DNA from 2 places in the Mailhella massiliensis genome. Region 1 is predicted to be linked to the other one. Evidence: riboswitches for the same ligand, from Rfam matches in the RefSeq annotation. Region 1 holds a riboswitch; the other holds the start of a gene.
What was found. A riboswitch is a leader RNA that binds a small molecule or an ion and turns the genes downstream of it on or off. The one in region 1 is predicted to bind FMN.
Positions count from the first base shown of each region.

Region 1 (14,524 bases):
CAGACAGCGGGAGGGGATAACCGCTGCTGAACCTGAGGAAAACTGGACTGCCTCATCATTGATGAAGAGTCCTGCAGATGGCCTATGCAGAGAATACGCGGCGCTTTGTAAATATCGTTTCCGTGCGGAAGCACTGCGTTGCATGAGAAGCGGCTGCCCTAAGGCGCGGGGGAGAATGCGGGTACATGAAAGCGCGACATGTCTACCCCTTCCAGTTTCAGCAGGGCTATCTTGTTGTGTATACCCCCCGCGTAGCCCGTCAGGCTTCCGCCTGCGCCTACCACACGATGACAGGGAATGATGATGGATATGGGGTTGTGCCCCACCGCGCCGCCTACGGCCTGCGCGGACATGGTGTTCCGGTTCATCAGCAGGGCCGCGCGTTCGGCGAGGCTGCCGTAGGTGGTTACCTCTCCGTAGGGGATACGGCACAGCTCCTTCCAGATGAGCTGTCGGAAGGCGCTGCCCGAAGGGGCGAGCGGCAGTTCCTCCGGGGATGTTTTTTCCCCGGCAAAGTATCTGTCGAGCCAGGCTCGGGCCTGTGCCAGCACAGGGCATCCCGGATCGGGCAGAAGCGGTTCACGCAGGGTACTTTGAAAATATTTCTGCCCATCCAGCCACAGACCCGTGAGACGGAGTCCGTCTCCGGCTACGGTCAACGGGCCTACGGGAGAGAGATAACGGATGAAATACATGCGGTCTCCTTGGCAGGCGCTATTGTGGCATATTCCTGAAGCGACTTCCAGCACGGTACGGCGGCACGGGCAGCGGAACCTTCGGATTTTTTCTGTCTTCAGTCTTTGCTGGTATGCCCGGTCATTCTTCGTGCACGGAAGCCGGGCAATTTTTTCTCGCGGGAATTTTATCCACAAAAGTTAATTTTACAATAATGTAACCTATAATACGAAAAAATATCATTTTGGAGAACTGTTTTTCAAAAATGTCATTTTTCTTGACTTTTCAGGCTAATTTCGTATCTTTCTGAAAAAGCCAACGACAACTTCATCATGGAGTATTTTTTCATGTCCAAGATCAGAATCGGTATTGTGGGCTACGGCAATCTCGGCCGTGGCGTGGAACTGGCCGTTGCGGCCAACCCCGATCAGGAACTGGTGGCGGTGTTTTCCCGCCGTGCTCCTTCCACGGTGAAGATTCTCACCGAAGGCGTGCCCGTGTGCCCGCTGGCCGATGTGGCGGCCTGGAAGGGAAAAATTGACGTCATGATTCTCTGCGGCGGCAGCGCCACCGACCTGCCCGAACAGACTCCTGCTCTGGCGGCGCTGTTCAACGTGGTGGACAGCTTCGATACCCATGCCAATATTCCCGCGCATTTTGCCGACGTGGACGCAGCTGCACAGAAGGCCGGAACCGTAGGCATCATTTCCGTGGGCTGGGACCCCGGCATGTTCTCCCTGAACCGCCTGTATGCCAACTGCATCCTGCCCGACGGGCACGACTACACCTTCTGGGGGCGCGGCGTCAGTCAGGGGCATTCTGATGCCATCCGCCGTGTGAAGGGCGTGCTGGATGCCCGTCAGTACACCGTGCCGGTGCCTGCCGCCATGGAAGCCGTGCGCAGCGGCAGCAATCCTGAACTCACCACCCGCCAGAAGCATACCCGTGAATGCTTCGTGGTTGCCGCCGAAGGTGCGGACAAGGCCGCCATCGAGCATGAAATCAAAACCATGCCCAATTACTTCGACGAGTATGACACCACGGTGACCTTCATCACTCAGGAAGAGCTGGACCGCGACCACAAGGGTATTCCCCATGGCGGTTTCGTCATCCGTACCGGCAACACCGGTCTGCACGGTGAAACGAAGCATGTCATCGAATATTCCCTGAAGCTCGGCTCCAACCCCGAATTCACCTCCAGCGTGCTGGCGGCCTATGCCCGCGCCGCCTACCGTCTGGCACAGAAGGGCGAAAAGGGCGCGAAGACCGTGTTCGACATTGCTCCTGCTCTGCTTTCTCCCCGCGACGGCACCGATCTGCGCGCTCATCTGCTTTAATGTTCATGGCCCGTAGCCTGAACCTTCCGTAAAAAATGCCCGCCGCTTATTGTCGGCGGGCATTTTTTACGCTTTTTGCCCCGGAGGGCGTAATGGAATGATAATGCCGTCAGTTCAGGCCGAAGAATCGTTCTGCGTTGTTGTATAGAATGTTTTCCGCCTGTTCCGGGCACGGTTTTTCCAGGTACAGGGCACACGGGGAGAGGCGGGAGCGTACAGAATCCTGTCGCGCAGCATGGAGGTTGCCGCTTTGATGTAGCCTGCGTTCCTGCACCGTGCAGGGCGTAGACGTCGGGAAAGCGGCAGGCGCTGGTGCCGGACGGAGACTTTCTCCCAAGGCCGCAGGCATGGCGGAAGGGTATTTTTCCGCCGGAGAAAGGCCGTGGCCATGTTGCCCGCATGAACGGATCTGCGGAATTTGAGCACAGGTCTGCGGAAGCCGCCGCAGGAGATGACGGCGGGATGTTGTTCTGTTCGCAGAAGTCGTGCACGGGAAAGAGGTTTTCATCGTCGATCGCCACGCCGTGGCCCCCGGTTTCATGAATGCGTGATGCAGGGGCCGTCCAGCACATACGTCGGAGAGGCAGCGTTTCCTCGCTTCCTTCGGGCGCCATGTCCGAGAAAAAGGCCGGGCCAGTTTTCGGGCCGTTTCGGCAGTTCATCGGTTTCACGGCTGTGGGAGTTCTTGCGGATGGGCCACTCCGTCATGTCTCCGCCCCTGTTCCTTTTCTCGAAGAGTTTTTCCATGGGGCTTTTTTCATGGGGGGAAAGCTTCATGCCGAAGGCCCTGCAGAAATGTTTCAGAGCGAAGGGCTTTTCCTCTTCCCTGTCGCACATGTTGCCCTTGCCCGGATGGGGCGCGAATACGGGACGCGGGCGGACGTCGATGACTTTCATGACGGAGTCAGGGTGGGAAAATTGGGAGAGGATGACGTCCGCGGCGGGGGAAGGCGCGGACGCCGGGGCAGATGGAGCCGATAAGTCCGTGACATGCCAGAACCGGAACAGGGGCCAGACTCATGTTATGGAAGGTGAAGGGCTCGCCCCGGAAAGCGGCAGGGGACAGCCTTCATACGGGAACACTATACGGATGCGAACGTCGTATGGCCTTGACGGAACAGGTACGGCAGGCCATATCTATAACTGTGACTTTTCCCCGGCGTGCGTCTCTTCGTCGGACTTTCCGGGGCGGCAAGCAACAGGCTTTCGGGCACAAGGAGCGCATCATGGAATATACGGAAGTCGGCGTCATCATTCTGACGTACAATGACTGGAAAAACACCCTGGCCTGCCTTGCGTGCGTTCATGCCCAGAGCGGGCTGCCGCGCCGCATCGTCGTGTGCGACAACGGCTCTGAAAACGAGGTGGCCGACCGCATTCTGGAAGGCTGGAGCGCTCTTGCCGAGCAGGCGGGGCTGCCCGCTCCGGTGGAGGTCTACGGCTCCGATTCCTCCCCTGCGCCGCTGGTGCTTCTGCGCCGTGAGGAGCCGGAAAGCATCGGCGGGGCCATGAATGCGGGTATGCGCTTTCTGCTGTACGACAGGGAATGCCGGTCCTTCTGGCTTCTGCGCAACGACGCGAGGCCGGAATCCTTTGCGCTTGCGGCGCTCTTGCGTCATCTGGAGGACGACGACCTCAAGCTTCCCATAGGCATGGTGGGGTCCACGCAGCTTGTGAAGGATTCCGACGTGCTGGAATGTGCCGCCGGAGGGCGCTGGAGCCGGTGGACGGGCGATCAGATTCCGCTGGACAAGGGGCTTGAGCGGCATGGTCTTTCCGATAGAAAGGACATTGCAGCGAAGCTTGACTATGTATCCGACGCTTCCTGCCTCATCACCCGGGCCATGGCCGAGGACATAGGGCTTTTCGACGAGCGTTTCAGCGGATTCTATGAAGATGTGGAATACGGACTGCGCGCCAGAAAGGGCGGATACGCCCTGAACTGGGCGCCCGGCGCTCTGGTGCGGCGTATGGACTGTTCCACCGAAGGGCTGACGCCTTTTCTGAGCGTCACCGACGACCCGGAACTCGATCCTAGGGACGACATGAATTTTATCCGGGCTCGCTTTTACCTGCTCCGGCGTGCGCATCCCTTTGCGCTTCCCTTCATGCTGCTTCTGCTTCCTTTTTCCTGGCGTACGTTCCGTTCGCGCAAGGGGCGTTTTTTCATGGTCATGCGTGCGGCGCTGGATGGAGCCGCGGGCCGCATGAAGGAGAGGCAGACTGCGTAACCGACGCGGTGGAAGAAAGCTTTCCCGTGAGAACGCGGGCCGTGTGCCTTGTCACCTCAAGGCTCTCTTCCGGCTTCTGAAGCGTTTTCCGGGCGTGCCTTCCGGCGGAGCAGCCTTTACTGTTTGGACCGGGCAGGCCCCGCAGCAAGACTGTTCCGGCCGCGGATGCTTTCCCTTCGGGCGGCAGGAGGGGGGACCGCTCTGCAGATCGTCGGGGCGGAAGAGGTTTTTTGTGTGTGCCGGGCATGAAAAAAGCCCCGCTTCCTGCGAAGCGGGGCTTTTTCGTCGGAAAATCAGTTTTTGCCTTCCATTTCCATGCGGTACTGTGCCACGTCGTCAACCGTGGCAAGAGGCATGTTGTGGGCGCGGGCGAATTCCGCCACCTCGGGCAGGCGGGCCATGGTGCCGTTTTCCAGCGTGAGTTCACAAAGCACGCCTGCGGGGGTGAAGCCCGCCATGCGGCACAGATCCACCGTCACTTCCGTATGGCCTCTGCGTTCGAGCACGCCGTTGGGCCTGGCACGCAGGGGGAAGACATGGCCGGGGCGGTGCAGGTCTTCAGGTTTCGCATCGGGCGCGATGGCGGCCTTTACGGTGGTGACTCTGTCTGCGGCGGAAACGCCGGTGGTCACGCCTTCGGCGGCTTCAATGGTCACGGTGAAGGCGGTATGGTTTTTGTTGGTGTTGTTCTGCACCATGGGGGGCAGATCCAGTGCATTGGCCTTTTCGTCGGTGAGGCACAGGCACACGATGCCGCTGCATTCGCGGATGAGCAGGGCCATCTGAGCGGGCGTGAGCGTTTCGGCGGCGTAGATGAGATCGCCTTCGTTTTCCCGGTCCTCATCGTCTACGATGAGGACGCCGTTGCCCGCCTTCAGGGAGGCGATGGCGCGTTCTACGCGTTCACGGGGAGAACCGAAGGATTCAAGGATGGAGAGCTGACGCATGACAAACTCCTTTGGGAGAATATCCGGCATCAGGGCGGCATAAGGCACTGGGAGAGAGGAGAGGGGGACGCCCCGCAAAGGAGGCCTGCGATCCATTCTCTTTCGTCCGGACTGTTACCGTCGGCCCCGGAATTTCACCGGATCTGCGGCTCTTCCCATGAAGAACCGCCCGCGGGCTTCCGGCATCGCCGGATCACCGCCGGTGGGGACTTTCACCCCGCCCTGAGAAATATGGAATTATTTTTAATACGTTCCCGTCCTGTGTCAAGAGGCTGTGCGGCCTTTCGGCGGAACTTCCGCATATTCTTTATGCGTATTCTGCCCGGGAGCTGTTGAGCCATGCAGAGGGCAGGCAGGATACGCCGCATCCGCAAGGCCGGCGAGGGGCGACAGGGAGGAAGAGACAGAAAGGCGGGACAAGTTCACTTACGACGGACTGAGGCCGCGTTTCGTCTTCCTGACTGTGATTCCTCGTTTCTTCCGACCGTTGCTGCGGCTTTTTTTTGAGAGCGGAGCGGTTTACGGGCCTGTCCCCGGAGGCGTGTCGCCCGCAGGAATGCTGCGCCTGACGGGAAAATACGAAGCACGGCTGTTTGGGGCAGGCGGAAAGGAGGACCGGGGAACAGGCAAGACGGCCGTGCCTGCTGCCTGGGCAGCTATGCCGGAGCGTATCGGAAAATGTATTTTTCCGATGTCGAGAGACTCCTGTGCATGTGGGCGAGGAAAAACGTTTTTTTTCCCGCAGGCGGCATCAGAGGGGACATTCGGAGCCGTGTTGATCCGTTTTTTTCCGAAAGGGGGCGGAGCAGATCCGGCAGGAGGTCGGGCTTTTGTGTTTTTCTGAAAATTTCGATGAAGAACGCACCTGGGACATGCAGGGATACGGTCTGTGGAACACCTGCCGCCTCCCGGTTTGCCCATCGGAAGGAGAGAAATAACGGTGCCTCCCCGCAGAGCCGTGATGTGCAGAGATTGGCGGGCGCTGCGCGATGGGGAAAAAAACGCGTCCTGATGCCGTATGCCTCCGATCTTCGGGGAGATGGCCTGCGCGCGATGTGCACGGGGCCGTACTCTCCGCCGTTGACAGAGGCGTCCAAGCCTGCGACAATGCCTGCTTGCCCGGCTTCCGGCCCGTCCGGCGGACCGGCAGTAATTACCATTCAGCGCCGCTAGCGGCAGGAGCAATACAGTGATGACCATTGACGAACAGGTAAAGATCATACGTCGCGGCATCGTGGACCTTGTGAGCGAGGAAGACCTCCGCAAGAAACTGGCCCGCGACAAGCCCTTGAACATCAAGGTCGGTTTCGACCCCACCGCCCCCGACCTGCATCTCGGGCATACCGTGGTCATCCATAAGATGCGCCAGTTCCAGGAGCTGGGGCACAACGTCACCTTCCTCATCGGTGATTTCACCGGCCGTATCGGCGACCCTTCGGGCAAGTCCAAGACCCGTCCTCCGCTGACCGAAGAAGAAGTGAAGGCCAATGCCGAAACCTACAAGGAACAGGTCTTCAAAATTCTTGACCCCGAAAAGACCACCGTGGGCTTCAACTCCGAATGGGGCGACAAGCTCACTCCCGCCGAATTCCTGCGTCTCATGTCCAGCTGCACTGTGGCGCGCATGATGGAACGCGACGACTTCGCCAAGCGCTACCGCGAAAATTCGCCCATCGCCATTCATGAATTCATGTACCCCCTGCTTCAGGCCTACGACTCCGTCATGCTGCATACGGACGTGGAAATGGGCGGTACCGACCAGATCTTCAACCTGCTCATGGGCCGCACGCTTCAGGGACACTACGGCATGGAAGCCCAGTGCGCGCTCACCATGCCGCTGCTGGTGGGGCTGGACGGCGAGCGCAAGATGTCCAAGTCCTACGGCAACTACATAGGCGTGATGGAAGCTCCTTCCGACCAGTTCGGCAAGGCCATGTCCATTTCCGACGATCTCATGTGGAACTGGTACGAGCTTATTTCCGTGAAGTCTCTTGAGGAAATCGCCGACATGAAGGCCCGCGTGCAGGCCGGTTCCCTCCATCCCAAGCTGGTGAAGGAAGAGCTCGCCATGGAAATCGTGGCCCGCTATCACGGCCAGGAAGCCGCCGTTGCCGCACGCGAAGGCTTCAACAACGTGTTCACCAGGGGCGGCATTCCCGAAGACGCCATTACCTGGAGCGTGAACAGCGCGGAAGACGACTGTTCCCCCGTGGCCATTCTTGCGGCCACCGGCCTTGTGCCCTCCCGTGGCGAGGCCAAGCGCAAGATTGCGGCCGGTTCCCTCAAAGTGAACGGCGAGAAGCTCACCGACGGCCTCACCGCTCTGCCCGCCGGGGAGTATACGCTCAAGTACGGCAAGAAGGGCTTTGTGGTCCTTACCGTAAAGTAGGCTGTGCCATGAACGACATCAAGCCGGAACCTTTCGGCCGCTGTGCCGGAAACCGCTGCCCGGGCCGTTGCCCCTATCGCGACCCGGAACTCATGACGGCGGAAGGCCACGCAGCGCTGCTTGACGGCGTACGCCCCGCCGAAGGGGAACCGTGGCCCGCCAAGGTGGTGCATGTGCTCCTTCAGCCGGAGGAAAGCATCGTGGATGTGCCCCGTGTCAAGGCCAAGAACGTGGGCATACTGCTCAGAACGCTGGGGCTGAGGCAGGGAACGGCCATCGTTGCCTGCGGAGATACGCTGCTGACGCCGGACACGCCCCTTTATCCCAACCAGCATGTGCTGGTAAGAACGGTGATGAGCAGCGGCTAGCTTCCTCTCGGAGAGGGAGGCGCGGCGTCAGACGGGGCTTTTCCCCTTTTTGTTGCGGCCGACCGGGCAAAGTTCGGAATAGTTATTTTTACCCCTGTGTAATGTATATTTTTAAGGCGGAGCCATGTGCTCCGCTTTTTTTATGGGCAAAAACGGAAGCATTTATTTTCCGCATGTTTCGGATAGGATTTTCCGATTTGTCAAAAGAATGCGCGAAAAATATATACTGAAATAAATCATGACAGGTCCGGTTGTCAGGAAACGGCGGAAACGCCGCAAGAGTGCGTCCGGACGGCACCTTAAATTCCCTTCAGGAGATGTTATGAAAAAGTGGATTGCGGCCTTGTCCTGTTGTTCGCTGCTGGCGATGTCTTCCGGAACGTCCTTTGCAGAAGAAGTGCAGTTTCCGAGAAATGAGCCCATCAACTATCTGATTCCGTTCAGTGCTGGCGGGGAATCCGACCTGTTCGCCCGTATGCAGCAGCCGTATCTGGAAAAGATGCTGGGACAGAAGGTGGTGGTGAATTATAAAATCGGCGCGGACGGAGCCCTGGCTTGGAGCGAGCTGGTCAACAGTCCCGCTACCGGTCACAACCTTGCCGGTATCAACCTGCCTCATATCATAGTGCAGCCTCTGCAGCGGAAGAACGCCGGATATAAGACGCAGCAGCTCAAGCCCGTGATGATTTTCCATGTCACGCCCTGCGTGCTGGCCGTGCGTGCTGACAGCCCCTACAAAACGCTGGAGGAACTTATCACCGCGGCGAAAGAGAAGCCGGGCAGCGTCATCATCGGCGCCTGCGGCAACGGTACGTCCGGCCACCTTGCCTCCGTCATGCTCAATAGGGAGACCGGGCTCAATATTCCCTATATCCCCTTCCCCGGTACGTCGGATTTGCCCATAGCTCTGCTCGGCGGACATGTGACGGCCATTATGGCCTTCACGTCCGGCTATTCCCAGTATGCGAACGAAATGCGTGTTCTCGCCATAGCCTCGGAAGAGCGCGACCCCCACATAGATGCTCCCACGTTTAAGGAACTCGGCTACGACATCGTGGAAGGTTCCTTCCGCGGTATAGCAGTGCCTCCCTCTACGCCCGACGCCGTGGTGGAGAAACTGTATCAGGCCTGCGCCGCCATCAATGCCGAGCCTGAGTTCTCCAGAAAGGCCGGAGAGATGGGCATGACGCTTCTCGACATGAATCCGAAGCAGAGCGAGGAGTTCATCGCCGGGAAGATAGAGGAATATAAGGTTCTCCTCACGGATAACAACAAGTAAGTCCCCTGCCGGGAGGGCACCGGAAAATCCGGCGCTCTTCCGAGCGCAACATGTATTCATTCTCAGGAGACTTGTATGGATATTCTGCTGTCCGCCATAGGCGATGTATTCACGCTTCAGAATATGTGCTTTATGAGCGTGGCTATCTTTCTCGGCATCATAGCGGGCGCGCTGCCGGGCTTTTCCGCCACCATGGCCGTGGCACTCATGGTTCCGTTCACCTTTACCATGGATACCATTCCGGGCCTCGTCACCATAGGAGCCCTCTATGCATCCACCATTTTCGGCGGAGCCTTTTCCGCCATTCTTCTCAATACTCCCGGAACGCCATCTTCCATTGCGACATGTTTCGACGGGTATCCCATGGCGCGTAACGGCAGGGGCGAGGAGGCGCTCTATACGGCCTCGGTGGCCTCCAGTTTCGGCGGCGTCATAGGTACGGTCATCCTCATTCTCTTTGCCGTACCGCTTGCGAAGGTCTCCCTTCGCTTCGGCCCTCCGGAGTTTTTCTGGATGGCGGTGTTCGGTCTTACCATTATTGCCAGTCTTTCCGAGGAATCCATGCTGAAGGGCTTTGCCGGCGGTCTCATCGGCATTATGATAAGCATGATAGGCATGGCCCCCATAGGCGGAGACATCCGTTTCAACATGGGACTCGTATCCTTGCAAGGCGGGGTGGAGCTGGTTTCCGTACTCATCGGCTTTTTCTGCATTCCCGAAGTCTTCCGCATGGCCACTGCACCGAACCAGAAGCAGATGGTGGTGGGAAAGGTGCAGGGTAGCCGTAAGGCGCTGGTGGACGCCTGGCGTAACGTGGTGGGTCATATGGGCAATACCATGCGCTCTTCCGTGCTCGGCGCACTCATTGGTATTCTTCCCGGCGCCGGAGGGAACATATCAAACATCGTGGCCTATAATGAGGCGAAGCGTGCGGCAAAGGACCCCCAGAGCTTTGGTAAGGGCAACCCTCAGGGCGTAGTGGCCACCGAGTCGGCTAACAACGCCACGGTGGAAGGGGCTCTTGTCCCCCTGTTGACCATGGGAATTCCCGGTTCTCCGCCCGCGGCCATCATTTTCGGCGCACTGCTCATGCAGGGCATACAGCCCGGACCGGAACTGTTCAGCAAGAACGGCGACATCACCTATGCTTTCATGGTGTCCTTCTTCGTCTGCAACATTCTCATGGCCGTGTTCGGAATACTGGCCGGCAAGTACATTTTCCGGCTGGTGGTCAGTATTCCTTCACGTTGCCTCATTCCAGGCATCATGCTGCTTACGGTCATGGGCTCCTATGCCATACGCAACAACAGCATGGACGTCATTCTTATGTTCTCGAGCGGCATTCTGGGGTACTACCTGAAAGAGCTGGAATTCGACCCCGGCCCCATCGTTCTCGGACTCATCCTCGGCCCCATAGCCGAACGCGGCTTCGTGCAGGGCCTGCTTATGGGCGGTGCCGTCAGCGTGGAACACCCCTGGCTCATCTTCTTCATCCGTCCCATCTGCATCGCGCTCATGGTCCTCTGTGTGGTTTCCGTGTGTTGGCCGCTCATCAAGAAGCTGCTGAAAAAAAGCCCTGAGACAGGGAAGGCATGAGGTACATCATGAACGGCAAACTCAATATCGATATTCTCGGCGGTCTGTCCGTCTTGGCTATTGCAGCGTTTTTCTTCTTCCAGCTTGGTGACGACTTCTCCATGTTCGCGCTGTTCTTCCCCGAGAGGATGCTGCCAGCACTGGTCCTGCTGGGCCTTGCCGTCATCGTCAAGGGCTTTGTGCGGCCGACGAAACTTGAAAAGCCCGTGTTTCGGATAAACGGGACCATGATTGCGGCCGTGGTGACGGGACTTCTCTGGGTGATTCTTCTGGAGCCTGTTGGGTTCATCATCACGAGTTTTTTCAGCGTATCCGGTTTGCAGATACTGTACATGCCCCGGGATCAACGCAGTCTGAAAAGCGTTTTTGTCAATCTGGCAGGCTCCCTGATTATCGTGCTGCTTTTCTATTATGTGTTCGTTCAGTTCCTTGGTGTGACCCTTCCCGCCGGCGTACTCGGCATCTGATTCCGGTAGAGGGGAAGGGGATACCCCGTCCCCGGCCGTCAACATTCAACCATAAAGGACAAACGTCATGAAAGAATACCATATCGCCGTCATCCCCGGAGACGGTATCGGACAGGAAGTAACCCCCGAGGGCGTGCGTGTGCTTGAGGCCGTACGGGAAGTGACGGGCTCGTTCAGCCTGAACTATGAGTATTTTCCCTGGGGCTGCGACTACTATCTGAAAAACGGCTCCATGATGCCGGAAAACGGTATGGATATCCTCCGGCCTTTCGATGCCATCTATTTTGGGGCCGTGGGGCTTCCCGACCGGGTACCGGACCATGTTTCCCTGCACGGCCTGCTCATACGGATACGGCTGGAGTTCGACCAGTACATCTGTCTGCGTCCGGGCTACCTGCTGCCCGGGGTGAAGAGTCCCCTGGAAGGCAAGAAGTCCGGAGACATTGATTTTGTCATTGTCCGGGAGAATACGGAAGGTGAATATTCCGGTGCCGGTGGCCGATGTCATCCCGGTACGCCGTTCGAGCTTGCGCTTGAAACCTCGGTGTTCACGAAAACCGGCGTGGAGCGCACCATCCGTTATGCGTTCAACTTGGCACAGTCGAGAAGAAAGCATCTCATCTGCGTGACCAAGTCCAACGCCCAGCGTCATACACTTACGCTGTGGGACGAATGTTTCGAACGTGTGGCTCGGGAATTTCCCGACGTGAGAACGGAGCGCATGCTGGTGGACGCTATGGCCGCCCGTTTGGTGCTGCATCCGGAAAGCGTGGATGTAGCTGTGGCTTCCAACATGTTCGGCGACATACTTACGGATGTGGGCGGGGCCATTACCGGCAGTCTTGGTCTGTCTCCCAGCGGCAACATTAACCCCGAGCGCACGTTCCCCTCCATGTTCGAGCCCGTACACGGTTCCGCTCCCGACATCATGGGACAGGGCATAGCCGACCCCATCGCCATGATTTGGACCGGTGCCATGATGCTTGATTTCTTGGGCGAAAAGAGCGCCGCGGAGCTTATTGTAAACGCCATAAGGCATGTTACAGGAGAAGGGCGTTTTCTGGGACGCGACCTGGGAGGAACGGCAAGCACGGCGCAGGTGACAGATGCCGTCATCGCGCACATCAAAGCGTGTAGCTGAAGAGCTTCGGAGAAAAGGAACATACTCTGGTCAGCCACGGCTGCCGTCCCGATACCGGTTGACATTTCTTGGGAGTAGAAGAAAAGAGCAGGTCCTACTGGCCTGCTCTTTTTGCCGCTTCAGGTTGCGGGAACGTCTGGATACTGGCGTGGAATGGAGAGGCCCGTAGATGGTGGCGGGAACGGCGGGGCTGTGCCTGGTGCGTCGGCAGAGGCGCTTTTGCCGAATCTTCCGTGCTGTCGGTCCGGCTCGGCAACATGGCGCTACGGTATCATTACTCCAATGAAGGATATGACGGGCAAAGGGAAACGGCGGAGGCCGTGCTTACACAAAGGAACCTTTGTCCGTTTGGTGGAGAAAGCCCGCATACGTAACACGAGTGCTGTATTTCTTCGGCGCGGATATCGAAGAGCCGTACTCTAGGACAAGGTAGAGGGCACTGTCGCTAAGGCGGATACTTCGGGGAATCCCCGGTTCATCATGATAGGGGACTCCGGTGTTTCATTTCGCAGACGTGTTTTTTGCGGGGGCTTCCTGCTCCTCCAGAAGTATGCTTCTGAATTTGCGGAACAGGGCGTTGTAGTTTTCGTTCTGCCGTTCAATCATGCAGTAGGTGATGTTTCCTACGGGAAGAGACGAAGGCAGAACGGCCACAAGGTCGAGCTGAAGGCATTTTTCTATACAGCATCGGGGCAGGATGGCTATGCCTGCGCCTTCTATGATGAAGTTCTTTATCGACTCGATGTTGTACAGAATGTGCGGCGGTCTGTTTTCATTGTAGAAAGGCTGCTTTTTCAGATAGCTCATGGAGACTTCGTAGAGCTTGGTTCCTTTCTCGCGGATGACGAAGTCGCCGGACGTGCAGGTTCCTTCCTCAAGAAGTTTTCTGTAATGGTCGTACCGTTTGCGGCTTGTCAGCAGCACGCACGGCTCCACAAGAAGAGGTGTGAAGACCAGTCTGGGAAATCCCGAGGAAAAGGGAGCGAAGCCCATGTCCACAAAGCCCTCGTCCACCCAGGAGGCGATGGAGTGGGAGTTGCCGAATCTGAGCTGGATGTTGACGTCGGGATAGTCGGAAAAGACTTTCTGCAGAATATGCGGCAGATAATTGGAACCCATGACGGAAGAGGCCGCGATGTTCAGTATGCCCGAGAGAGTGTTGTTCTTGGCGTTGGCGTTTTTGATGGATTCTATCAGTCGGAAGATTTCCTCGACTTTGTGATAGATGTTTTTTCCGTGTTCCGTCAGACGGACGTTGTTTTTCTGACGTATGAGCAGCTGATATCCCAGCTCCTGTTCCAGCATCTGTATATGGTTGGTCACCGTGGGCTGTGTGGTAAACAAATCGTGGGCGGCCCGGGTGAAACTGCCGGTTTCGGCGACTTTTGCGAACGTCTCGAGATGGGCTATTTTCATGTTTGTTCCGGCATTGCTGGAAATGATGTTTTTCGGAATCCGGCAGGAGCATGACGTGGATCATGGTTCTTTCAGCGTGTCCAGTGTAGTGTTTTTCCCAGGGGGCTACAAGAGGCCCGGGCATTTTTCGGAGAGGAATGTCTGTTCCTCGCCGGACAGCCTTCGCCTGTGCCTTGTCGGAGATCATACGGAAAATCAGGAATGATTCCCCCTTGACTGCCTGCCGGGCGTGCTTATTTCAATGTCGATGCAGGAACATGATGCATCACAGGAGAATATGATATGGGTGTGGCTTACAAGGATTATTACAAGTTGCTGGGCGTCGAGCGTTCGGCATCGAAAGAAGAGATCGCCAAGGCGTACAAGAAGCTCGCCCGCAAGTATCATCCCGACCTGAATCCCGGCGACAAGAGCGCCGAAGAAAAGTTCAAGGACATCAATGAAGCCTATGAGGTGCTTAAGGACGAGGAAAAGCGCCGCATGTACGATCAGCTCGGCCCCAACTGGAAGGACGGCCAGCAGTTCACCGGCGGCCCCGGCTTTGAGAACTTCAACTTCAATTTCAACGGAGCGCAGGGCGGCTTCAGCGGCGTGAACAGCGACTTTTTCGAAGCGCTGTTCGGGCAGATGGGGCGCGGCGGTTTCGGCGGCCATGCGGATCGTGATCCCTTCTCCTCC
Region 1 is NZ_LT706951.1:893-15,416, forward strand. It holds gene CZ345_RS05400 (methylated-DNA--[protein]-cysteine S-methyltransferase) at 159-695, opposite strand; gene CZ345_RS05405 (diaminopimelate dehydrogenase) at 1,023-2,012, shown strand; gene CZ345_RS05410 (hypothetical protein) at 2,550-2,909, opposite strand; gene CZ345_RS05415 (glycosyltransferase family 2 protein) at 3,239-4,243, shown strand; gene ribB (3,4-dihydroxy-2-butanone-4-phosphate synthase) at 4,537-5,190, opposite strand; FMN riboswitch at 5,281-5,424, opposite strand; gene tyrS (tyrosine--tRNA ligase) at 6,380-7,579, shown strand; gene CZ345_RS05430 (ubiquitin family protein) at 7,588-7,947, shown strand; gene CZ345_RS05435 (tripartite tricarboxylate transporter substrate binding protein) at 8,270-9,226, shown strand; gene CZ345_RS05440 (tripartite tricarboxylate transporter permease) at 9,302-10,822, shown strand; gene CZ345_RS05445 (tripartite tricarboxylate transporter TctB family protein) at 10,831-11,289, shown strand; gene CZ345_RS05450 (tartrate dehydrogenase) at 11,357-12,430, shown strand; gene CZ345_RS05455 (LysR family transcriptional regulator) at 12,932-13,846, opposite strand; gene CZ345_RS05465 (DnaJ C-terminal domain-containing protein) at 14,129-14,524, shown strand, end outside.

Region 2 (14,524 bases), 140 kb from region 1:
CAATAATGCCGGGCATACGGTCATTGTCGATGGCAAGAAGTATGTCCTGCACGTTGTCCCCTCGGGCATTCTTCACCCCGGGAAGATGTGCATCATCGGCAACGGCGTCGTGCTCGACCCGGAAAACTTCCTTGAAGAAATAGACGCTCTTCAGAGCCTCGGGCTGGACGTGAGCCCCGAAAGACTGAAGATCAGCTACAAGACGCACCTCATCATGCCCTATCACCGCATCATCGACGGCGCGCGTGAAGGCGCTTCCAAGAACAAGATCGGCACCACCGGCCGCGGCATCGGTCCCTGCTATGAGGACAAGAAGGCCCGCGTGGGCGTGCGCGCCGGCGATCTGACCGATCCTGAAGCGCTGAAGGACAGAATAGCCCGTGCTCTGGAAGAGAAGAACGTGCTCTTCACCCAGCTTTACGGCCTGCCTGCGCTGGACCCCGAAACGGTGTTCAACGATCTCATGGCCATTGCGCCCCGCATCGTGCCTTATCTGGCCGATGTTTCCAGCCTCATCATGGAGGCGCAGGAAGCGGATCAGAACATCATGTTTGAAGGCGCTCAGGGCGTGATGCTCGATATCGACCACGGCACCTATCCCTTTGTGACCTCTTCCAACGTGGTGTGCGACAACGCTTCCATCGGTTCCGGCGTGAATGCCGGCATCATCGACCAGCGCATCGCCATTGTGAAGGCCTACACCACGCGCGTGGGTTCCGGTCCCTTCCCCACGGAACTTTTTGACGACACGGGCGAATTTCTGCGCCGTCAGGGCGGCGAATACGGCGCCACCACGGGCAGACCGCGCCGCTGCGGCTGGCTCGACCTTGTCGTGCTGCGTGAAATGATCCGCCTCTGCGCTCCCACCACCATGGCGCTGACCAAGGTGGACGTGCTGAGCGGCCTGAAGGAAATCAGGCTCTGCGTGGCCTATGAATACGAGGGCAAGGTGGTGAAGTATCCGCCCCAGACGCCCCGCGGTCTGGAACAGTCCAAGCCTGTGTTCGAAGTGCTTCCCGGCTGGGAGGAGGATCTTTCCGGCTGCGAAGGATGGGACGATCTGCCCAGAAACTGCCGCCGCTACATCGAGCGTGTGGAAGAGCTGCTGGGTGTGAAGGCCGGCTTCATTTCCGTCGGCCCCGACAGGAAACAGACGTTCCGGCGCTGATATGGCGGCGGGAAAGAGTGTGAAAAAGGCGGGCGCGGCCCGTTCTGCGGCCGAGGTGGAACTGCCCGGTCTGGATGAAGCCCGCGCCGCCTTGTCTCCTGCGCTTTCCAGAGATCTTGAGCGGCCGCGTTCCCTGCTTTACGCCATGCAGGAGCGGCCGCCTCAGCTTCTGCATCTGGAAGGGGGGGATGTTTCTTCCCGCGTGGCGCTTGCGCTGTGGTGGGCCGCGCTGCTCAACTGCGAAGGCGACGAACGCCCCTGTCTGGAGTGCCCGTCGTGTCTGCGCATGGGCGCGCGTATGCACCCGGATCTTTTTCTGCTCGACGGGCGTCTTTCCTCCATAAAAATAGATGAAGTACGCGCTCTCAGGCCCATACTGGGGGAACATCCCCGTTTCGGCCGCCGCCGCGTGGTCGTTCTGGCCGAGGCTCAGGCGCTGGGTATCGAGGCCGCCAATTCTCTTCTGAAGGTACTGGAAGATCCCTGTCCCGATACCTGCTTCGTGTTTACCGCGCCGCAGCGGGAAAGGCTTCTGCCGACGCTGGTTTCCCGTGGCTGGGTGATTACGCTCCCATGGCCGCAGCCCGGAGGGCCTCTGCCCGAGGAGCTGCGCCTCTGGGATCAGGCTCTGGCGCGTTTTGCCGTGGAGGGGCGGGGCTGGTTCGATCTTGCGCAGCTTCGCAACGGACTGGATGCGGCAAAGGCGCAGCAGGTGGTGCTGGTGGGCAGAAAGGCCCTTGCCGACCGCCTTGCCGGGCGTGAAGGCGGCGCGCTTTCTTCGGTGTTCCGGCCCCTGCCCGAGGCCTGGCTGCTTGAGCTCGACGAGCTTTTTTCCGAAAGCGAGGATGCGCTTCAGGCGCAGGTCAACCCGCTGCTGGCGCTGGACGACATGGCCTGCGGCGTGCACGGCATCGTGCGGCGCGCTTCCCGGAAATCTTGACAGGACGGCTCTTCGTTCCTACTTTTCGCTTACCATTATGGAGGTCATTCATTCATGAGTCAGGAATTTGAACATAAGGAATCCATGAACGAGGAAGCGGAACTCGAAGCCCGGGAAGATGTTCGGGAAGAGGAAGCTCCCGCCGGAGAAAAGACGGAAGAGGAGCAGCTGGAAGAATGCCGCGCGAAGCTCTGCGCCGCCTGCAATGTGGCGGCGGAGGCCAATGCCGTCAAGCTCCGGGCCCTGGCTGAAATGGACAATTTCAAAAAGCGGCTTCAGCGTGAAAAGGAGGAGCAGGCCCGCTATGCTGCGGAAAAGGTGCTTGCCGATCTTCTGCCCACGCTGGACAATCTCGACCTCGCGCTCCAGTACGGCGGCCAGTCGGAAGAGAGCCGCAACATGATGGTAGGTGTGGAAATGACCCGCACCATGCTGCTCGACGTGCTGAAGAAGCACGGCCTCGTGCCCGTAGGTCAGGTGGGGCAGGCCTTTGACCCCAACGACCATGAAGCCGTGGGCCAGGAAGAGGCCGAAGGCATGGAACCGGGGCTCATCGTGCGCATCATGCAGAAGGGCTACAGGCTCAACGAACATCTTCTGCGCCCCGCGCGCGTCATTGTTTCCCGCTAGCGGTATTCCCGGCGTATTTTCTCATTCCCGCTTCGGCGGGGAGGCCCGCCTTCCGGGAAGATGCCGTGAAATGCATGGAACGGAGCACGTCTTCGGGCGTCGTCTCCGTTCTTTGCGTCATGGGCGGGAGAATACGGCGCGGAGTATGCCGTTTTTGACGTAATTTTTTTCAAGGAGTCGGAACATGCAGGTTCTTCTCGTCAATTCCAGCCCTCATGCCCGGGGCTGCACCTGGACGGCCCTTTCCGAAGTGGCCGCGGAACTGGAAAGGCAGGGCATAGGTTCTCATATCTTTCAGCTGGGCACGCAGCCTGTGGCGGGATGCCTCGGCTGCGGAGCGTGCCGCAAAACCGGCCGCTGCTTCCGTGACGACAAGGTGAACGAGGCCCTCGCCCTGGTGCCCGAGTTCGACGCCTTCGTGTTCGGCACGCCCGTGTACTACGCTTCCGCCTCCGGGCAGTTGGAAAGCTTTATGGACAGGCTTTTCTTCTGCGGTTCCCGCCTGTTCGCCAACAAGCCCGGCGCGGCCGTGGTGAGCTGCCGCAGGGGCGGAGCCTCCGCCGCCTTCGAGCAGGTGAACAAGTATTTCGGCATGAACAACATGCCCGTGGTTACTTCCACCTACTGGAACCAGGTGCACGGCAACACGCCTGAAGAAGTGCTGCAGGATGCGGAAGGCCTTCAGACCATGAGACATCTGGCCCGGAACATGGCATGGATGCTCCGCTGCATCGAGGCGGGGCGTGCGGCAGGCGTGCCTCTGCCGGAAATGGAACCCATCGTCAGGACGAACTTCATCCGCTAAGCCCGGTTCCGGCGCATGGCTTCCCGGCGTGAAGGGAAGCTTCCGGCTTTTTCCCGAAGAAGCGGCCGGGGCTTTCCCTTCCCCGGTTTTTTGTTTAAAAGGCCGTGTGCCTTTTTCTCCGCAACGGAGTCGCCGCCGTTTTTCTGCCGTTATGTCCCCTGTACCGTACCGGAGGCAGAATCCGCATCCCCGGCATACGGCGGAAGGCTCAGGTGACTCTTGTGCTGTTGCCCCCGGCCTCCGCCGTCTCAGGGGAAGAGCCGTTTTGTTTTTCCGGCATAGTGCCGACAGGCTGGTTCCGTCATGCCTGCCGTGCGTGCCGGGACTTTTTTCTCACAGAACCGGACGAGCTTTGCCATGAATGTTTCGCGTGCGTTTTCCGGCCATGCTCTGGCCTTTTTCACCGTCTTCGTCTGGGGCGTCACCTTTGTGAGCACCAAGGTGCTGCTTGCGGACTTTCAGCCGGTGGAAATCCTTTTCCTTCGTTTTGCCATGGCCTTCTGTGCGCTGTATGCGGCCTGTCCCGGTCCCCTGCCGGGCATGACGATGCGCCGCCGTCTCGTTACGGCTGCCGCGGGGCTTACCGGCATATGTCTTTATTATCTTCTGGAGAATATCGCCCTTGCCCACACCATGGCTTCCAACGTGGCCGTCATACTCACGGCCACGCCGCTGTTCACCGCGCTGGTGGCCCGTTTCGTGCTTCGCGGGGAGGAACGGCTCGGACTGAGCTTTTATCTCGGTTTTCTTGTGGCCATGACGGGTATCTGCCTCATATCCTTCAACGGGGCACGGCTTTCTCTGAATCCGCTGGGCGATGTCCTCGCCGTAAGCGCGGCCTTTGTCTGGGCGTTTTATGCCTGCCTGACGCGCATCATGGGCATGTGGGGCTGCAACCCCATACAGATCACCCGTGTCACCTTCGGCTGGGGCATACTGTTCATGCTGCCGTTCATGGGATTTTTCGGATTCTCCTGGGAGATGGACCGCCTGTTTCAGCCTGTGAATTTCGCCAACCTGCTTTTTCTCGGTCTGGTGGCCTCGGCCATGTGCTTCACCACCTGGAATATGGCCGTGCGTTCTCTGGGAACGGTGCGCGCAAGTTTGTACATTTATCTTGTGCCGGTCATCACCGTGGCAGTTTCCGTCGTTGTTCTGGACGAAAGGCTCACCCTGCTTTCCGCTTCGGGTACGGTACTGACGCTGGCGGGACTTTTCCTCTCTCAGTCGGGCAGGCGCTGACGCGCGTCCGTGCAGGGCACGGCTCCGCCGGAAGGCATGTTGAAAGAAAAAGCCGCCTTCGAAGCGTCCGAAAGCGGCTTTTCTGTTATCTGACTACGGCTTGACGGCCCGTGTGGCGATGAAGGAGGGGAAGAACCTGTCCGCCAGACGTTCTCCGCCGAAGGTATCCTCATAGAGGCCGGTGAGCACGAAGCCTGCCGCCATCTGTCCCTGAAGCTGTTCTTCCAGCGTGTGGCCGAATTCCGCCGCTTCATTGTTCTGCGCCAGCTCTTCCGTGCTCCGGTAATCGAGGTCGGAATAGGGCAGGGGATATTTTGCCTGGAGGATACCCTTGTCCTGGAGTTCCCAGTCGAACAGGTAGAACGTCGGATTCATGAATCCGCTCATGAGCACGCCGCCCTTTTTCAGCACGCGGAAGGCTTCGTTCCATACGGGCTGAATATGGGGAACATACACGTTCGATACGGGATGTATGATGATATCGAAGCTTTCGGCGCCGAACATGCCAAGGTCCGTCATGGAAGAGCGCACGGTGCGTATGTTCAGGCCTTCACGCCGGGCCACGGCCCTGTCCTGTTCCAGCTGCTTTTCGGAAAGGTCGAGCACCGTCACGTCGGCTCCGGCTGCCGCCAGCACGGGTCCCTGCTGTCCTCCGCCGGAAGCGAGGCACAGAATGCTTTTTCCCTTTATCGGGGGAAACCACGCAGCGGGCGCCGGGCGCGATGCGGTGAGCACGATGCTCCAGTCGCCCCGCCGGGCGCGGGCAATGGTTTCACTGTCTACAGGTACTGTCCAAGGGTTCTTTTGCCGTACCTTCTCTTCCCAGGCGTTGTCGTTGAGGGCCAGAATGTCCATAGGTTTTCCGAGAAAGGTTGCATGTTAAAGACGGACCGCATTCTCCCCGCGAGGAGAGAATGCGGCGTCTGCCGGAGAGAGGCGGGACGTGCCGCCTTCCCCGGAATACATCGCTGCGCACGGTTATTTTTTCTTGCTGAAATGGAGGATATGCCCCATTTTTTCCTGCTTGGTGCGCATGTAGTGTTCATTGGTGGCGCACAGGCCTATTTCCAGAGGCACGCGTTCCGCAATTTCCAGCCCGTAGCCTTCCAGTCCCACGATTTTGCGGGGATTGTTGGTCATGAGGCGCAGGCGGCTTATACCGAGATCGCGCAGTATCTGCGCGCCCGCCCCATAGTCGCGCAGATCGGGAGCAAAGCCGAGCTTGATGTTGGCCTCCACCGTGTCGTACCCCTGTTCCTGCAGGGCGTAGGCGCGTATTTTGTTGGCAAGGCCTATGCCGCGCCCTTCCTGCCGCATGTAGAGCAGCGCGCCGCGGCCTTCCTTTTCAATCTGCATGAGGGCGGCCGCAAGCTGATTGCCGCAGTCGCAGCGCAGGGAACCGAAGGCGTCGCCGGTGAGGCATTCGCTGTGCACGCGCACCAGCACGGGAGAAGGATCGTTCTTTTCGTCCACGTCACCCTTCACCAGTGCGATATGCGTGTCGGAAGAAGCGTCGCTTTCATAGGCAATGATGCGGAAGGTGCCGTACTTGGTGGGCATCCTGGCTTCCGATACGCGGCGCACGGCAAGCTTGCCGTAGCGTATATGGTAGCGGATGATATCGCTTATGGCAGCAATATGCAGGTTGTGGGCCGCAGCGAAGGCCTCAAGGTCGTCCATGCGGGCCACGGAGCCGTCTTCCTTCAGAATTTCGCAAACGGCTGCGGCGCCCTTCATCCCGGCAAACAGGGCAAGATCCACGCTGCCCTCGGCAATGCCCACGCGGGTGAGCACGCCGCCCTTTCTTGCACGCAGGGGGAAGACGTGTCCGGGGGTGACGATGTCTTCCGGTCCGGCTCCGTCGGCTACGGCGGTCTGTATGGTCACGGCGCGGTCGGCGGCGGAAATGCCGGTGGTCACGCCTTCGCGCGCCTCAATGGATACGGTGAAGGCGCAACCGTGCCCGGGAGTGCTTGCGGGCATGAGGGGAAGTTCCAGCTTGTCGGCCAGCTCCGGCGAAAGCGTCAGGCAGACCAGCCCGCAGGCATGGCGCGCCATGAAGTTCACGGCCTCGGCGCTCACGCGCTCGGCCGCCATGACCAGATGACCGCTGCATTCGCGGTCGTCATCATCCACAAGAACGATCATCCTGCCGTTTTTGATGTCGTCGATGGCCTGTTCGATGGAGCAAAGAGAAGATGACTGACGCATGACAAACTCCCTGGAGATGTCTACATCAGGGCCGCAAGAGGCGCTAGGAGAGAGGAGAGTGCTTCAGAATACTGAGATCCATGCTCTTTCTTCCGGACTGTTACCGTCGGCCCCGGATTTTCACCGGATCTGCGCCTTTTCCCTTGAAAACGCGCCCGCGGGCTGCCCTGTCGGGTTCACCGCCGGTGGGGACTTGCACCCCGCCCTGAGATTTTCTGTAGTTTTAATGCCGCGGCGTTTTCTGTCAAGGGGCGGGCATCGTACCTGCCGGCTTCCTGCATGGGGTCCGCCCTGCAGATTCCGCTTTTCGCTGCCTCTGCCGGGAAAGATATTTTTGCGTGAAGTCGTGGGCGTGCAGGTGTCTAAAAAACTGCTTGCCTGTGAAAAAAAAAGAGAGTATAAAAAATATCCAAATTTGAATCTGCCGCCGGTGGATCCCCATAACGGTACGGTAAATCTCTCCTTACGGGGAGTTTAGATAAAGGGCAGTCGAGCTGCCTCTTCTAAAAGAAGCCCGGAAGCTAGCGCCGGGCTTCTTCCTTAACCATTCCTATTCTTCCAGGGATTTCCGTCATCGGTCTTCCGGGCCGCGCCGGTGTGTCGCAAAAGCGGCGCATGAATCATACGCCGTGGTCGATGTTCATATCTGTCAGGAGGCTTGCCATGGTTCCCGTTCTTTCCGCCTCTCCGTTCGAGCTGGGCGAAGTTTCCGTGCTTGCCGAACTGGAGTTTCTTCCCGATCAGGAGCTGATGAGCCTCTGGGAACAGACGCAGCTTGCCATGGCTTCCATCGAGGGGCACGGAGGCAGCGCGAAAATGGCCCGCGCCTATGAATATGCCGTTCTCATGGAAATGCAGAGAAGGCTGGCTGGTCGTTCCGCGCACGAACTTTTCGGTTCGGACGATATCCGCATGGAATACGACGGGGCGCGTCTGCGCCCTGTCGAGGCCAAGAACTGATTTTCCTGCTTCCGAAGCCGCGCCCCGTTCCCGTAAGGTGTCTTTCCGGCGGAATATTCTAAAAAAGGCACAACATCTTTTCCAACGTGTATTTTTCTGCAGAAAAGCGTTCTGCGGCACAGCTGCGCCCCGGAAGTGCAGCACGGCATGCCCTGTTCACCGTCCTCTGGGGTGAGCAGGGCATGTCCGTATGTTTGCGGGGGCTCTGCGTCATACTCTTCCGGGAATCAGAAGGAAAGCCTGCAGCGTCTGTTCCTGCTCCGCCCAGTGGCGCTTGTAGGCCATGGAAGGGTGATCGCTCATGCCCATGTCGTATCGCAGCACGCCTTCCTCGCAAAGCCAGAGAATCTGTTCCCGCTGAAGCAGGTCGCCTATGGAAAAGGCCTTCCAGTCCGCCGCATAGCTGAACTGCTGACCGCGGTAGCATGTTCCGGCCAGACCTCCGAAAATAAAGCCTATGTCTCTGCCTTCATAGGTGGCGAACATGACGCGCGCACCGCCGTACAGAGAGAGGCGGCGTATCATGGCGTGATAGAATTCCCGGGAGGGGGATTCCGCCATGCCGCAATGTTCCAGCCCCTTCCAGCTCTGTTCCTCCACAGCCAGCATACGAAGGTAGAGCTTGTCGGCTTCCTCCGGTGCGGCGGGGATATGGCGTTCAAACGCAATCCCCTGTGCAAGGGCCTTCTTATGCGCCTTTTTCAGCTTGGCACGGAAGTTTGCCGAACGCCGGGAAAGGTAGCCGTCCATTCCTCCTGCCAGTGAGGCGCTCCGCTGCAGGGAACAGGGCTGTTCAAGAAAGCGGCAGTATCGGCCTGTTTTCCGGTAAAGCCCCGGGAGAAGAGCGTTGCCTGTTTCCAGGCCGCTTATGAGAAATGCGGGCGGAAGAGAACCCGGACTGCGGAGAAAAAGATTCATGGCGCGGATAAGCAGTTCTTCCGCATCCGGGCCGAGAAGCGGGCAGCCGGAAATCCAGTGCGCTTCCAGCGGTACGAAGATGGGCCTTGCGTCGGCCAGAGTCATTTCCGCAAAAGCCATGATGTTTTCCTCTTCTTCCTGAATCAGCAGGCGGCGCGAAGGATAGAAGGCATCGTGAAAGGCAAGCTGCCAGGCAGGCGTACAGCTGAAAGGGTCGGGTCTTCCCGAACGGCCGGCCGCTTCCGTCCAGCGGGCAACAAGCTCCGGGTTCCAGTACAGAGAACCGTGGGGCAGAGTGAGAAAATCAAGAGTGGAAGGCATTGTTTTTACCGGAAACAGAGCGTGGATCTGCCGCAATACGGGCGGGGAGCCGGAAAAGATGCGTGTCGTGCCTGCGGCAAAGGGCGATGACGCCCTGCGTACTATATCCGGTGGAAAACATGCGGGCAAGGGGGCTTTTTGCCCTTTCTGCCCGGTCTTTCTCCCGGCGGGGTGCCCCGCAAGGGCAAAGGAAAACATGGGAAAGACAATGCCTGCATACCCGGCGTCCTTCGAAGAAGACGATACGGAAAACATCACAAGAGCGGCATACCGGAGGGCGCGGCCGCGCCCGAAAGGGACGTCTGCCGTGACCTCTCCATGCCTTTGAATGTATGGGAGAGTAGGGCGGAACAGTTTTTTCTTGACTTAGCAGGAAAATTTCCTATTATCAAACCCATGGCCATACTGGTATTTGGCCGAGATGTTCCTGCTGGTATTGGAACTTGCCTGTCGTAAGGCGGCATGCCGCCTTTCATGTGTAAGCAACCATTTGATTAAGCAGGATTTTTTTATGTTCTCTTCCGTTTGCTTCTTCGCGCAAGCCTTTTTCCTTTCTTCCGCCTGAGTAAGCCCTGCATCGGCCGTATGCCGATGTAGGGCTTTTGCGCGTTGATTATGTTTTCTTTTCATCTCCTTTTTTCACTTTTCCCGTTTTTTTCAGGAGATCATCATGGCCGACATACGCCTTGCCAAGCCTGCCGCCGGAACTTCCCAGAATATCGTCTGTGATCCGGATGCCCGCTTCATCTTCGATTTTTCCACCGGTGATGCCACGCTGTCCCGTTCCGGCGATCACCTTGTCTTCACCTTTGAAGACGGCAGTACTCTTCAGCTCGAGAATTTCTATACCGCCTATTCCAAGGAAAACATGCCCTCCTTTGAGGTGGACGGCGCAGAGATCGCGGGTGAGGATTTCTTCATGGCCATGAACGAGCCCGACCTCATGCCTGCCGCCGGTCCCGCCAGAGCGGACGGGCAGGGGAACGGCAACCGTTTTCATGACTATGTGAACGCCGACCTGCTGGACGGGCTGGATCGCCTGGGCGGGCTGGATATCGGCTGGCCCGGCGGTGACGTGAATCCCGATACGGACGGTGCGGCGGGCACGGGCGATATCAACTATCCGGTGTTCGTCACTCCCGGCGATCCTCAGGGCGGCGGAACCGGCGCCGTTGCCGATCGCGACATTCTTTCGGTGCAGGAAGCCGGTCTGCGCGGAGAACAGGGGGCTTCTGCTTCCGCCTCCGGCTATATGAGCATCAATGCTCCCGATGGTGTTGCTTCCATCGTCATCGACGGCGTCGTGGTGTTCAACGGTGCTCTTACCGGCGCAGTCGTTCCTACGGATGAAGGCTATCTGGAAGTGACGGGGTTCGATGCCTCCACCGGACGGCTGGACTATACCTATCATCTCACTCAGTCCACGCAGGAACACAGCAGCGAGGGCAACGATCAGATATCTCATGACCTTGTGGTCACGGTAACGGATACCGACGGTTCCACGGGTTCCGGCGTGGTGAGCGTGGTGATTACCGACGACGTTCCTTCCATCGAAAGCTTCTCGCATGAAGTGACGGAAGGGGAGGCCGGCGTTGCGGGCGACGCGCTTGAAGGCGCCGTGGCCGGTGCGGACGGCGCCGATTTTGCGTGGGATGCGAACCAGTCCGGCCGGTACGGCGAAATCACTCTGAATGCCGACGGTACCTACAGCTACAGACTCGACAACGACAATACGGTGGTGAAGGAACTGACGGACGGCGAAACGCTGACGGAAGAGTTCACCTACACCTATACGGACGCGGACGGCGATATTGCCACGGGTTCCGTAACCATCACCATCAACGGTGTGGACAACGGCATCGTCATCGAACCTACAAATCCTTCTGCGGGTTCGGATGAAGTGACGGTGTACGAATCCGGTCTTGCGGACGGTTCTCAGGCCGGTCAGCCCGAAGCGCCTACCTCTGCCTCCGGTTCGCTGACCATCAGCGCGCCTGACGGCGTGGTCTCCATCGTCATCGGCGGCGTGACCGTGTATGAAGACGGCGCGCTCACGGGCAGCACGGTTTCCACGGATGAAGGCGTTCTGAAGGTGACGGGCTTCGACACTGTCACGGGCGAGCTGAAGTTCAAGTATGAGCTTACGGGCAGCACCACGGAACACGGTGCTTCCGGCAAGGACGACATCTCCCACGACCTTACCGTGACGGTAACGGATATGGACGGGACTGAGGTCGACAGCACCATCACCGTGAAGGTTGTGGACGACGTGCCGACGGCCAGCGCAGACAATATTTCTTTTACGGAGTTCGTGGCACAGTCTGGAACAGCGGGCGGCAACGTACTGGACAACGATAAATTCGGTGCGGACGGCGCCGCCGAACAGGCGGTAACCTCCGTCAAGCACGGCAATACGGAAGGTACGGTCGGCAGCGCGCTGGAAGGTGCTTACGGCAAGCTGACGTTGAATGCGGACGGCAGCTACACCTATCAGCTGAATCCCGGTATGAACGTGCCGAAGGATACGACCTGGACGGAAGAGTTTACCTATACCATTACGGATGCGGACGGCGATACGTCGGAAACGACGCTGACCATCAATATTACGGGCGATGCAAACGTGCCTGTGGTGACGGTGAAGGACCCTGCCGCCGGTGAAGCCAACATCATGGTGGACGAAGGCTCGCTTACCGGCGGTTCTGGTCAGCATACGGAACACGGCGTTTCCGGCAGCGGATCGTTTACGGTGCAGCTGAACGGCGAAGACGGTGTGATTACCGTGGGCGGTGAAAGCGGCTGGAAGGTGACCGTTACCGGCGACAGCGCCGATGTGAGGGGCAGCGTGGTGACGGTGAACGGCGTTGCCGTGACGGTGACCGGAGCGACGTTGGGTATGGACGGCAAGTGGACGGTGAGCTATAACTACGCGTTCAGTGACGACCAGCAGCATACAACTCCCAGCACCGGTGACTACCATACGGACGAGCTGACGGGCGAGATTGCCATCAGCGTGACGGACGCCACGGGCGATAAAGCAAGTGGTACGCTCACGGTGGAAGTGCATGACGATGGTCCTGTGGCTAAGGCCGACAACGTCACGCTTACGGAAGTGCAGGCGCAGGCGGGCGGCAGCGGTGAAAACGTGCTCATGAACGACGTGTTCGGCGCGGACGCCCCCGCGGACAAGACGGTGACGTCCATCGAAGGCGGTACGCTGGGTCAGCCTGTGAAGGGCCAGCATGGCGAGCTGACGCTGAACGCGGACGGCACTTATACCTATAAGCTGGACTCCGGCGTGGACGTGCCGAAGGGCTCGACCGTTACGGAAACCTTTACCTATACCATCACGGATACGGACGGTGATACGTCGGAAGCGACGCTGACGATCACGATTTCTGGCGATACTCGTACGCCCGAGGTGACGGTGGCTACTCCTGAACCGGGTGAAGCCAACATCATGGTGGACGAAGGGGCGCTTGAGAGCGGTTCCGGCCAGCATACGGACCACGGCACTTTCGGCAGCGGATCGTTCACGGTGAATCTGAACGGTGAAGACGGCACGATTACGCTTGGGTATGAAGGTCAGAGCATCGTCCTGTCGGTCGAGGAAGGCAAGCCCTTCACTGCGACAGAACTGTCGACGATTACGGTGAACGGCGTCGAAGTGAAGGTGACCGGAGCGACGCAGACTGAGCCCGGAGGCAGCTGGACGGTGAACTACAGTTACGCCCTCCAGGGAAATCAGCCGCACGAGGATGCCGACAGCAGCAATTATTATGAGGACGCACTGCAGGGTACGATCACGGTGGACGTTGAGGACGCCACGGGCGACAGAGCCGTTCAGGGTACGATCACCGTGGAAGTGCACGACGACGGTCCTGTCATCACCGCAACAAATCCCGAGCCCACCCATGCGGCGGATACTGCGACCGGTGCTGTTTCCGGCGAGTTCACCGTCAACTATGGTGCGGACGGCAGCGAGAGTACGACATTCAGCTATACGGATGGACATGGAAACTCGTATACCTTGAGTCTGAAAAACACGATAATTACTTCTGGTGAAGGTTTGCCGGAGGATGTTTCTGTTGACGGGGTGACGCCGACGGAGGAGCGCGGAAAGCCGCAGACAACGGAGGGAAACGAGTACGATGGTGGCTTCCTTATGGTCTGCCGTGATGTTACAACAACGACGGAAGTGACCAGGACTTATATCACTGACGATGGATATGTCATCACGGAAACGTATGTCGAGACGATTGTCCAGCAACAGGAACGGTTTGTGTGGGATGTCTCTTGGAGTGCAAGTGGAGAGCCTCAGGTCTCCGAGTCCGAGCCAGTCTACACTTGGACTCATACAGAGACGCTGACCGAGCCCACCTACGTTTATCAGGGAGACGGTTACACGGTAACGGTCGTACAGGGAGAGACGGACACTTCCGGCAACACTCAGTATGAATACAAGGTGGAATATGACTCCACCACGGTGGGCGAGGGCTTTACAGGCACGCTGAACGTATCTGTCTCGGACGGCGATTTGGATACGGCGGTGGAGAATATCATCATTGAGGTGACGAACGACGCCCCCGATGCTGCGGATGATACATATACCATCTATAAGGAAGTGGAAGGCTCCAGCACGGTTTCTGCTTCTGCCAGTGCTATGCTTCCCGGCAGTATGATTACTGTGGGCGGTGAGTCCGATCTTACGGATGAAGATGTTCACTGGAAAGATGGCGTGCCAGAAGAAGGGATTGCCACGATTACTGATGGAAAAGGTAAAGATATTTTTGGTGAAGTCTTCATTGACCTTGGCGGCAATAATCTGACTATAGATCAGCTTGCTGATGCCTCGCATATCTACGTGTTCGATGGCAACGGAGATTTGGATGCGGCTGCGAAGTACGCTGCTGACAACAACTTGTTGCTTTACATCAAGGGAGATCTCGATACCTCAAAACTGGATGGACCGCTTAATTGTGTAACCATCGTGACCGGCAATCTGATTGCATCCAGCGACACTACTATTAACAGCTTCCTTTATGTACATGGGGATGCCATAGTTGGTAGCAGTGCGGATGGGATTGATTTGATAGTTAATGGTGGGCTGGCCATTGAAGGCGATCTGGAGAAAATCGGCAATAACGATATTACCGTTGAGGTAGATCATACGGCGGACATCTTTACGCCGGACAATGTCATCATTTCTGAAAAACTGGAATCTACGGAAAACCCCGAGGCCAGTCTGACTATCACCTTTGACCAGTTGTTGGAAAACGACAAAGATGATGACAGTGCATCCTTGCACGAAGATGGATTGGAGATTACTTCC
Region 2 is NZ_LT706951.1:137,498-152,021, forward strand. It holds gene CZ345_RS06110 (adenylosuccinate synthase) at 1-1,168, shown strand, start outside; gene CZ345_RS06115 (hypothetical protein) at 1,170-2,108, shown strand; gene grpE (nucleotide exchange factor GrpE) at 2,163-2,738, shown strand; gene CZ345_RS06125 (flavodoxin family protein) at 2,923-3,543, shown strand; gene CZ345_RS06130 (DMT family transporter) at 3,901-4,785, shown strand; gene CZ345_RS06135 (class I SAM-dependent methyltransferase) at 4,879-5,640, opposite strand; gene ribA (GTP cyclohydrolase II) at 5,764-6,996, opposite strand; FMN riboswitch at 7,073-7,213, opposite strand; gene CZ345_RS06150 (hypothetical protein) at 7,660-7,956, shown strand; gene CZ345_RS06155 (GNAT family N-acetyltransferase) at 8,167-9,195, opposite strand; gene CZ345_RS06160 (VCBS domain-containing protein) at 9,866-14,524, shown strand, end outside.
Region 2: it holds a riboswitch for FMN, as region 1 does, so the genes downstream of both, ribA (GTP cyclohydrolase II) here and ribB (3,4-dihydroxy-2-butanone-4-phosphate synthase) in region 1, are expected to answer to the same signal.